One region of the Streptomyces sp. NPDC032198 genome, then DNA from elsewhere that is predicted to be linked to it. Evidence: riboswitches for the same ligand, from Rfam matches in the RefSeq annotation. Region 1 holds a riboswitch; the other holds the start of a gene.
What was found. Region 1 has a riboswitch for cobalamin ahead of AB0E78_RS03340 (prenyltransferase/squalene oxidase repeat-containing protein). Riboswitches for the same ligand answer to the same signal wherever they lie in the genome.
Positions count from the first base shown of each region.

Region 2: another riboswitch for cobalamin. It lies ahead of AB0E78_RS24785 (CbtB-domain containing protein); the one in region 1 lies ahead of AB0E78_RS03340 (prenyltransferase/squalene oxidase repeat-containing protein).

Region 1 covers NZ_JBEZVL010000001.1:705,644-709,767, forward strand. The annotation lists gene AB0E78_RS03330 (aldehyde dehydrogenase) at 1-354, opposite strand, end outside; gene AB0E78_RS03335 (MBL fold metallo-hydrolase) at 568-1,617, shown strand; cobalamin riboswitch at 1,657-1,791, shown strand; gene AB0E78_RS03340 (prenyltransferase/squalene oxidase repeat-containing protein) at 1,915-3,132, shown strand; gene AB0E78_RS03345 (SCO2322 family protein) at 3,129-3,800, shown strand; gene AB0E78_RS03350 (energy-coupling factor transporter transmembrane component T) at 3,808-4,124, shown strand, end outside.
Region 2 covers NZ_JBEZVL010000009.1:207,160-211,283, forward strand. The annotation lists gene AB0E78_RS24775 (glycoside hydrolase family 6 protein) at 1-665, opposite strand, end outside; gene AB0E78_RS24780 (ANTAR domain-containing protein) at 827-1,582, shown strand; cobalamin riboswitch at 1,913-2,035, shown strand; gene AB0E78_RS24785 (CbtB-domain containing protein) at 2,067-2,288, shown strand; gene AB0E78_RS24790 (CbtA family protein) at 2,309-3,100, shown strand; gene AB0E78_RS24795 (class F sortase) at 3,081-3,746, opposite strand; gene AB0E78_RS24800 (hypothetical protein) at 3,762-4,124, opposite strand, start outside.

The DNA of each region.
Region 1 (4,124 bases):
CGAGTCCCAGACCATCATCGAGGCGAGGGCCTGCACCATCACGCTCGCCGTGTAGGGGGTGCCGTTCTCGGAGCTGATGACGCGGGCGATCTCCTCGTGCCGTACGGCGAACGCGTCCTTGATCCTCGTGACGACCTCGATCCGCTCGTCGAGCGTCATCCGGGGCCAGGGGCCCTCCTCGAACGCCTTGCGCGCGGTGGCGACGGCCCGGTCGACATCGGCGGGCGCCGCGTGCGGCACGCGCGCGAAGACCTGGCCGGTGTGCGGCGAGACCACCTCGATGACGTCCGTGCCGAGGGGGTCCACCAGCTCCCCGCCGATAAAAAGCTGTCCGTGTTCCACGAGCTCGGTCATGGCTGACTGCCTCCTGCGGGATTCCGCCTGCGCGGCACGCTTTCTGACACTGTTTCAGAACTGATACCAGTTCTAGTTCCAGTAGTCCACGGAGAGCAAGATGCAAGTAGCCTGTCGAAACAGTCGACTTGGGCGATCATTGGAACTAGTTCTAGTTATGGTGACGGCGGCCGTGGTCGTGGCCGTGCAGCCGACGAGAGACGAGGGTGCCCGATGACGCAGGTGACCGATCCGAAGGCGACCGACCACGGCGGCGGCGTGTGGAGCATCAAGGTCCCCATCCCGGACAACCCCCTGGGCTTCACCCTGGTCCACCTCCTGGACACGGACGCCGGTCCCGTCCTCATCGACACGGGCTGGGACGACCCCACGTCCTGGGACGCCCTCGCCGAGGGCCTCACCGCCTGCGGCACGTCCGCCGACGCGGTGCACGGCGTCGTCATCACCCACCACCACCCCGACCACCACGGCCTGTCCGCCAAGGTCCGCGAGGCTTCCGGCGCCTGGATCGCGATGCACGAGGCGGACGCGTCGGTCGTCCGCCGCACACGGACCGGGCCGCCCGAGCGCTGGTTCGACTACATGGTGGAGAAGCTGACGGCCGCCGGTGCCCCCGCCGACCACCTGGCCCCCCTGGTGGCGGCCCGTGACGCGGGCCGCGCACCCCGGCTGCCCGGCCTCGCCGCCGCGCTCCCCGACCGCGGCATCACCCCCGGCGAGCTCCTCGAACTGCCGGGGCGCAGGCTCCGCGCGATCTGGACCCCCGGCCACACCCCGGGCCACGTCTGCCTGCACCTGGAGGAGGAGCACCCGGCGCGGCTGCCGGGCCACGGCCGGCTGTTCTCCGGCGACCATCTGCTCCCCGGGATCACCCCGCACATCGGCCTGTACGAGGACCCCGACGACGAGACCGTCACCGATCCCCTCGGCGACTACCTCGACTCCCTGGAGCGCATCGGCCGCCTGGGCCCCGCCGAGGTCCTTCCGGCCCACCAGTACGCGTTCGCCGACGCCCCGGCCCGCGTGCGGGAGATCCTGGCCCACCACGAGGAGCGCCTGACGGACCTGCTCGCCCTCCTGGCCGAGCCGCTCACGCCCTGGCAGCTCGCCGAGCAGATGGAGTGGAACCGCCCCTGGGCCCAGATCCGCTACGGCTCGCGGAACATCGCGGTCTCCGAGGCCGAGGCCCATGTGCGGCGCCTGGTGAAGCTGGGGCGTGCCGAGGCGGTCGGCCACGATCCGGTGCGCTACCGGGCGGTGTGACCTGCGGCCCGGGAGGCGGGCGCCCCGGACCGCTCCCCCCTACGGGCCGGTAGAGTGACCCCGTCGTCATCATGCCCGTACGGGGGAAAGCCGGTGCGAATCCGGCGCTGACCCGCAGCCGTGTACCGCGTCCAGCGGTGAGCCGGAATGCCCGGTACCGAGCATGACCGGCTCGCTTCATCGGGGCCCCCGATGAACGGCACCGTCGAGGTATACGGAGCCGGAGCCGCCCGGTGCCCGTGCCCGCACGCGCCCGTGCTGCCCCGCTCCCCCGCAGGGAGAGGCACCCGCCGCATCATGAACGTTCGCCGCAGCGCAGCGGTCCTGGCCGCCGTCGCCGTGATCGGTTCGGCCGCCGCCCCGGCCGCTTTCGCGGACAGCGCGTCCCCGTCGCCTTCCGCAGCCCTCCCCTCCGGCCTCTACGGAGACGCGGACCCCAAGTTCGACGGGGTGTTCCGGCAGTCGTACGCCCTGCTCGCCCAGGACTCGGCCGGTGTGAAGCCCGCCGCGAAGTCCGTCGACTGGCTCACCGGGCAGCAGTGCGCGAGCGGCGGTTTCGCCGCGTACCGCGCCGACGCGGGTGAGCCGTGCGACTCCAAGACGACGTTCGACAGCAACGCGACCGCATCCGCCGTGCAGGCCCTGGCCGCGCTCGGCGGTCAGAAGAAGTCGGTCGGCAAGGGCGTCGACTGGCTGAAGTCGGTGCAGAACAAGGACGGCGGCTGGGGCTACAGCCCCGGCATGGCCTCCGACGCCAACTCCACCGGCATCGTGATCGGCGCCCTCGCCGCGGCGGGCGAGAAGCCGCAGTCGGTGAAGGCCCAGAGCGGCAAGTCCCCCTACGACGCGCTGCCCGCCCTCTCGATGAGCTGTGACAAGGACGGCGGCGCCTTCGGCCTCGCGGACGCCAAGTCCGGCAAGCTCTCGCCGAACGCGGACGCCACGGCGGCCGGTGTGCTCGGCGCCCACGGCAAGGGCCTGGTCGTCGACGCCGCCGGGAAGAAGACCGCCGCCCCGAAGTGCGAGAAGGCGGACACCGCCGAGCAGGCGGCCTCGAACGGCACCGGCTACCTCCTGAAGACCCTCGCCAAGGGCGACGACCACCTGATGTCGTCGATGCCCGGCGCCAAGAACATGCCCGACCTGGGCAACACCGCGGACTCGGTGCTCGCGCTCGCCGCGGCCGGCCAGCCGGAGCAGGCCAAGAAGTCCGCCGAGTGGCTGTCGAAGAACTCCGCCGACTGGGCCAAGAAGTCCGGTCCGGCCGCGTACGCCCAGCTGATCTTCGCCGCCCACGCCTCGGGCCTGGACGCGCGTGACTTCGGTGGCGCGGACCTGGTCAAGCAGTTGAACGCGACCGGCCCCGCCCCGCAGGCGACCGAGGCCGCCGACGAGAAGAAGGACAGCGACGACGGCAGCGGCGTCAGCGTCTGGTGGATCATCGGCGTCGGTCTGGTCGCCGGTGCCGGCATCGGCTTCCTGTACAGCGGCAACAAGAAGAAGAAGCAGCCGTGACGCGGGGTCGCGTGCGGTGCGGGCGCCTGGTGACCGGGGCGCTCGTCGCCGCCCTGTCCGGCGTCCTCGCCGCCGCCCCCGCCCAGGCCGCCGGCTACCGCTACTGGTCCTTCTGGGACCGGGACGGCTCCACTTGGGCGTACGCGACCCAGGGGCCGAGCACCGCACGCCCCGACGACGGGGCCGTGCAGGGCTTCCGGTTCTCCGTGTCCGCCGACTCGAAGGACTCCGCGAAGCCGCGCGGCGCCGCGGACTTCGACACCATCTGCGCCAAGACCCCCGCCCAGGACGACCGCAAGCGGATCGCCCTGGTCATCGACTTCGGCACACCGGGTGACGCCCCCGAGGGCGAGACCCCGCCGAAGCCGCGTACCGCATGCGCGCGGATCGCGGACGACGCGACCAGCGCCGACGCGCTGGCCGCGGTCGCCAAGCCCCTGCGCTACGACAGCAACGCCCTGCTGTGCGCCATCGCGGACTTCCCGAAGTCGGGCTGCGGCGAGCAGGTCTCGGGCAACGGGGATTCCGGGAAGAAGCCGGCCCGGAGCACGGCCGGCGACGAGGACGGCGACTCCGGTGGCCCCTCCGTCGGTCTGATCGCGGGCGTGGCCGCCATCGCCCTGCTCGGCGGCGCCGCCGTCTGGCAGGCACGCCGCCGACGCGGCTGACCGCACGATGACCGATCACCCGAGCACCGCTCCCGGTGCGCTGCGGCGGCGCCTCGCCCCCGAGGCGCACCGGAGCAACGCGCTGCACCCGGGCGCCTGGTGGGTGTGGGCGCTCGGGCTCGGCGTCGCGGCGTCCCGCACCACCAACCCGCTGCTGCTCGGGATGCTGATCGGCGTCGCGGGCTATGTGGTGGCGGCGCGCAGGACGTCGGCGCCGTGGGCGCGGTCGTACGGCGCCTTCGTGAAGCTGGGTCTCGTGGTGATCGCGATCCGGCTCGTCTTCGCCGTCGTCCTCGGCTCCCCCATCCCCGGTACGCACGTCAT
Region 2 (4,124 bases), on a different contig from region 1:
CAGAGCGAGTCCGGGTTCTTCCAGCCCGCGTTGCCCGCGTCCAGGTACACCTTGGTGTTCTTCAGGGACTTGAGCTTCCCGATGGCGCCCTTGAGGAGGTCGTACCGCTCCTCGTGGAACTGCTCCGGCGTGCAGTTGTCGACCATGTGGAGCACGGCGTCCGGCTCCAGGATGACCGTGGCCCTGCGGTCGCCGATGCCCGCGGCGACCTGGTCGATGAACTTCCGGTACTCGTTGCCGTCGGCGGCGCCGCCTTCCGAGTACTGGCCGCAGTCCCGGTGCGGGATGTTGTAGAGGACCATCAGGGCGTCCCTGTCGGCCTTCTGCGCCGCTTCGGTGAAGCCGCGCGCCTGGTCCTCCGCGTTCTCCGGGACGATCCATTCGGCGACGGGCTGCTCGGCGATCTTCCGGATCAGACCGGCGTCGTCCTTCTTGCCGTCCTTCTCGTACGCGGCGACCTGCTTGGCCGCGTTCCCCTCCGGGTTGACCCAGTACGGGTCGGAACCCTTGGGTTGCTGCTTGACCGGCCCCGAGGATTCCCCCTCGCCCGAGCCGTCATCGGAGGAGCACCCCGACAGCAGCAGCGCAGCCCCCGCAAACGCCGCCGCGGCCTGCAACCCCCTGACCGCGATCCGATGACCGCGGCCGGTGCCTTTGTGGTACATCCACTCCCCCTTGGGTGCACTGTCCGATTCTCAATCCTGACATACGCCCACCCTGGCCACGAGGCCCGCCCGTCCGCTGCGGAGACCTGTAGGAGACCTGTTACAGCGGGGCGTCAACGGGTAGGCGCAGTGGGCGGGGCGGCGCTCATGGGGAGGAGATCATGCGGGATCGCACCTCTGAACTACGGCTTGCCCAAGTCCTGGTGGAGACCGCGAACACCCTGGACGACGACTTCGACCCGGAGCTCTACCTCGGCCGGGTCGCGGGCCACTGCGTGGAGCTCCTCGACGCGTCCGCCGCCGGGGTCATCTTCGACGGCTTCGGCGCCCCCGCGGTCGCCACCGGCGGCCATCCCCACGCACTCGCACTCGACCTGCTCGGCGTCCAGCACGGCGGCGGGCCCTGCGTGGAGAGTCTCGGCACCGGTCTGCCCGTGCCGCCGGTGCGGCTCACGGCGGCCGAACCCGCCCAGCGCTGGCCGGAGTTCACCGCGCTGGCGCGGCGCCACGGGATCGGGGTGACGTACGCGGTGCCGCTGCGCCAGCGCGAGACCCTGCTCGGGGCGCTCAACGTCTTCGTGCCCGAGACCTCCCGGTGCCCGCACGCCGAAGACGAGCTGCGGCTCGCGCAGGCCATCGCCGACGCCGCCGCGGTGGGCCTGCACAACCACCGTGCCTACACGCGGTATCGAACCCTCGCCACCCAGCTCCAGGGCGCCCTGACCAGCCGCGTACGCATCGAACAGGCCAAGGGCATGCTCGCCGAACGCTGGCATACCGGGGTGGACGACGCCTTTGACGCGCTGCGGCGGTACGCGCGCAGAGAACGGCTGGTCATGGACCTGGTCGCCATTGACGTGATCAAGGGATCGCTCGACGACGCGGCGCTGCGCGGCGGTTGGTCCGAGCCATCCTGAAGGTCGTCCCGGGAACTCCCACCACCTGCGGTGATCACAGAGAGGAAGCGGCTCGCGACTTGGCGTCAATCCACCCCTAGGCTCCAGCGCTCATCCGTTCTAGAGTCGTCACAACGGCCCAAGCCCCCGGCCTGATCGTCCATCCCGCACAGCGGGGTTGGCCATCGAACCTCCCGCGCCGGCGCCGGGTTACTCCCGCAGCTCGTGCGCGCGCGGTCGAGGACCAGCCCGGTCGACGGCTCCGGGGGGAGCGGGCCGCCGACCGGGCCCTGGTTGTACCGGGACCGTTGACAGTGTCCATGACCAACTGGGACTCTCCGGGACGACAAGTCCATACATCGAGGCGACGGTTGACAGGAACCCGGTGCGATTCCGGGGCGGTCCCGCCACTGTGACCGGACGCCCAAGTGGTGTGTGGAAGCCAGGAACTGAGCCGTCGTACTCCTGCTTCGGGGCGTGGAACCCCAGAAGGAGACGCTTCGACATGGCACTGCACACCGCGGCACCGCACACCGACAGGACGGCGGCCCGGGCCGCCACGGTCCAGACCCGCGACTGGCTCATCGCCTCGGCCGCGGCCATCATCGCGCTGATCGCGCTCTACGCGCTCTTCCTCGACAACGGCTCGCTGATCTCGGCGACCGGCAGCTATCTCCACGAGTTCGCGCACGACGGCCGGCACCTCTTCGGTGCCCCGTGCCACTGACCGGGGACGGACACGGCACCATGCCATCCTCCGCGCCCTCGCCCGTACTGCCCCTGCTCGGGCGGGGTCTCGTGGCGGGAGGAACGGCGGGCCTCGCGGCCGGTCTCTTCTCGCTGCTCCTCGCCGAGCCGCTGATGGACCGGGCGATCCGCGCCGAGGAGAAGCGGTCGGCCGGCCATGAGCACACGCAGCACCACGAGGAGCTTTTCACGCGCTCGACCCAGCACGCGGGCCTGGTGGTCACCGCACTCGTCGCCGGTCTCGCCGTCGGCGTCCTCTGCGCGGTGGCGTACGCCCTGGTGCACCGCCGCGATCCGTACGCGCACCCGTGGCCGCGTGCCCTCGCCTTCGCGGGGGCGGCCTTCCTCGCCGTCTCCCTGCTGCCCGGTCTGCGCTACCCGGCGAACCCGCCGGGCGTCGGCGACGCGGGCACGGTCGGTGACCGCCAGGCGATGTGGCTCGCGTCCGTGGCGATCGGCGTCCTCGGCATGCTCCTGGTCCGGCAGGTGTACGTACGCCTGTCGGAGAGACCCGACCCGGTGCGGCAGACCGCGGCGGCCCTCACGACGGTCGCCGTGCTCGCCGTGCTCTTCCTGCTCCCGGACAATCCCGACCCGGTCCCGGTCGACGCGGTGCTCCTGTGGGACTTCCGCGTCCTCTCGGTCGCCTCGCACGCCCTGCTGTGGGCGGTGTTCGCGGCGGTCTTCGGAGGCCTGGGACTGCGGGCCGCCCGGGAAGGGGCCGCCGTGGGCGCGAGCGCGGCGGGAGTGCGCTCGCGCCCCGGCACCGCCTCTACGGGCCCACCCCGGTGAGGTAGGCCGACACCACCACGTTCGCCGAGTACGTCTTGGTCGCCCGGTCGAACGAGCCGCCGCACGTGATCAGGCGGAGCTCGGCGCGGCCCTCCTCGTGGGGGCCGTACGCCTTCTTCGCGTCGAAGCGGTCCCGGCTGAGGACCTGGACGTCGTCCACGGTGAACTCGGCGACCGAGCCGTCGTCCCGGGTCACCCTGACCTTCTCGCCGGGGCGCACCGCGCTGAGGTCGTAGAAGACCGCGGGGCGCGTCTCGGTGTCGACGTGGCCCACGAGCAGGGACGTACCCGCCGCTCCGGGGCGCGTCCCGCCGCCGTACCAGCCGACGGATTCCGCCTGCTCGAAGGGCGGCGGATCGATGGCGCCCTCCGGGTCGAGGCCGCGGCTGATCACGGGTGCCCGCACCTTCAGCGAGGGGATGTCGACGCGTTGCGGCCTGGCGGCTCCGAGCGGCTCGTGCGCGTCCGGGAGTTCGACGGCGAAGGGGCGGCCCACCGCCGCCACGTCGCCGTTCGTGGGCTCCGAGACACCGCCCCGTACGTCGGTGATCTCGCTGCCCCACAGCCAGAGGCCGACCAGCACCAGGGCCCAGGCGACCCCGGTGAGGAAGCGCCCGTGCCCTGCCGATCCCTCATGGTCCGACATCGCGGCCGTCGCCCGTCACTCGGAGCGGCGCCGGCGGACGCTGCGGAGCGCCACGGCCACGGCGGCCACCCCGGCGAGCACCAGGCCGATCACCGCGTGCCGGGTGCCGGGGCCCGCCTCCTCGGTGTGCGCGGCGAGCTGGGCGGTGCCGCCGCCGCCCGCGCGGACCGGTGACACGGGCTCGGAGTGGTGCTGGACGACGCGTACGGTGCCCGCGCCCTGGTGGGGGTGGCCGTCACAGACGATGGTGACGTCGTACGAGCCGGTGACGCCGTCCCTGATCGTGGCGGAGCCGTTCAGGGAGTACTTGTCGCCGTCCCTGCCGGTGAGCTTCGCGTCGCCCGTGAACGCCCCGGACCCCGCGGAACCGGTCGTCCC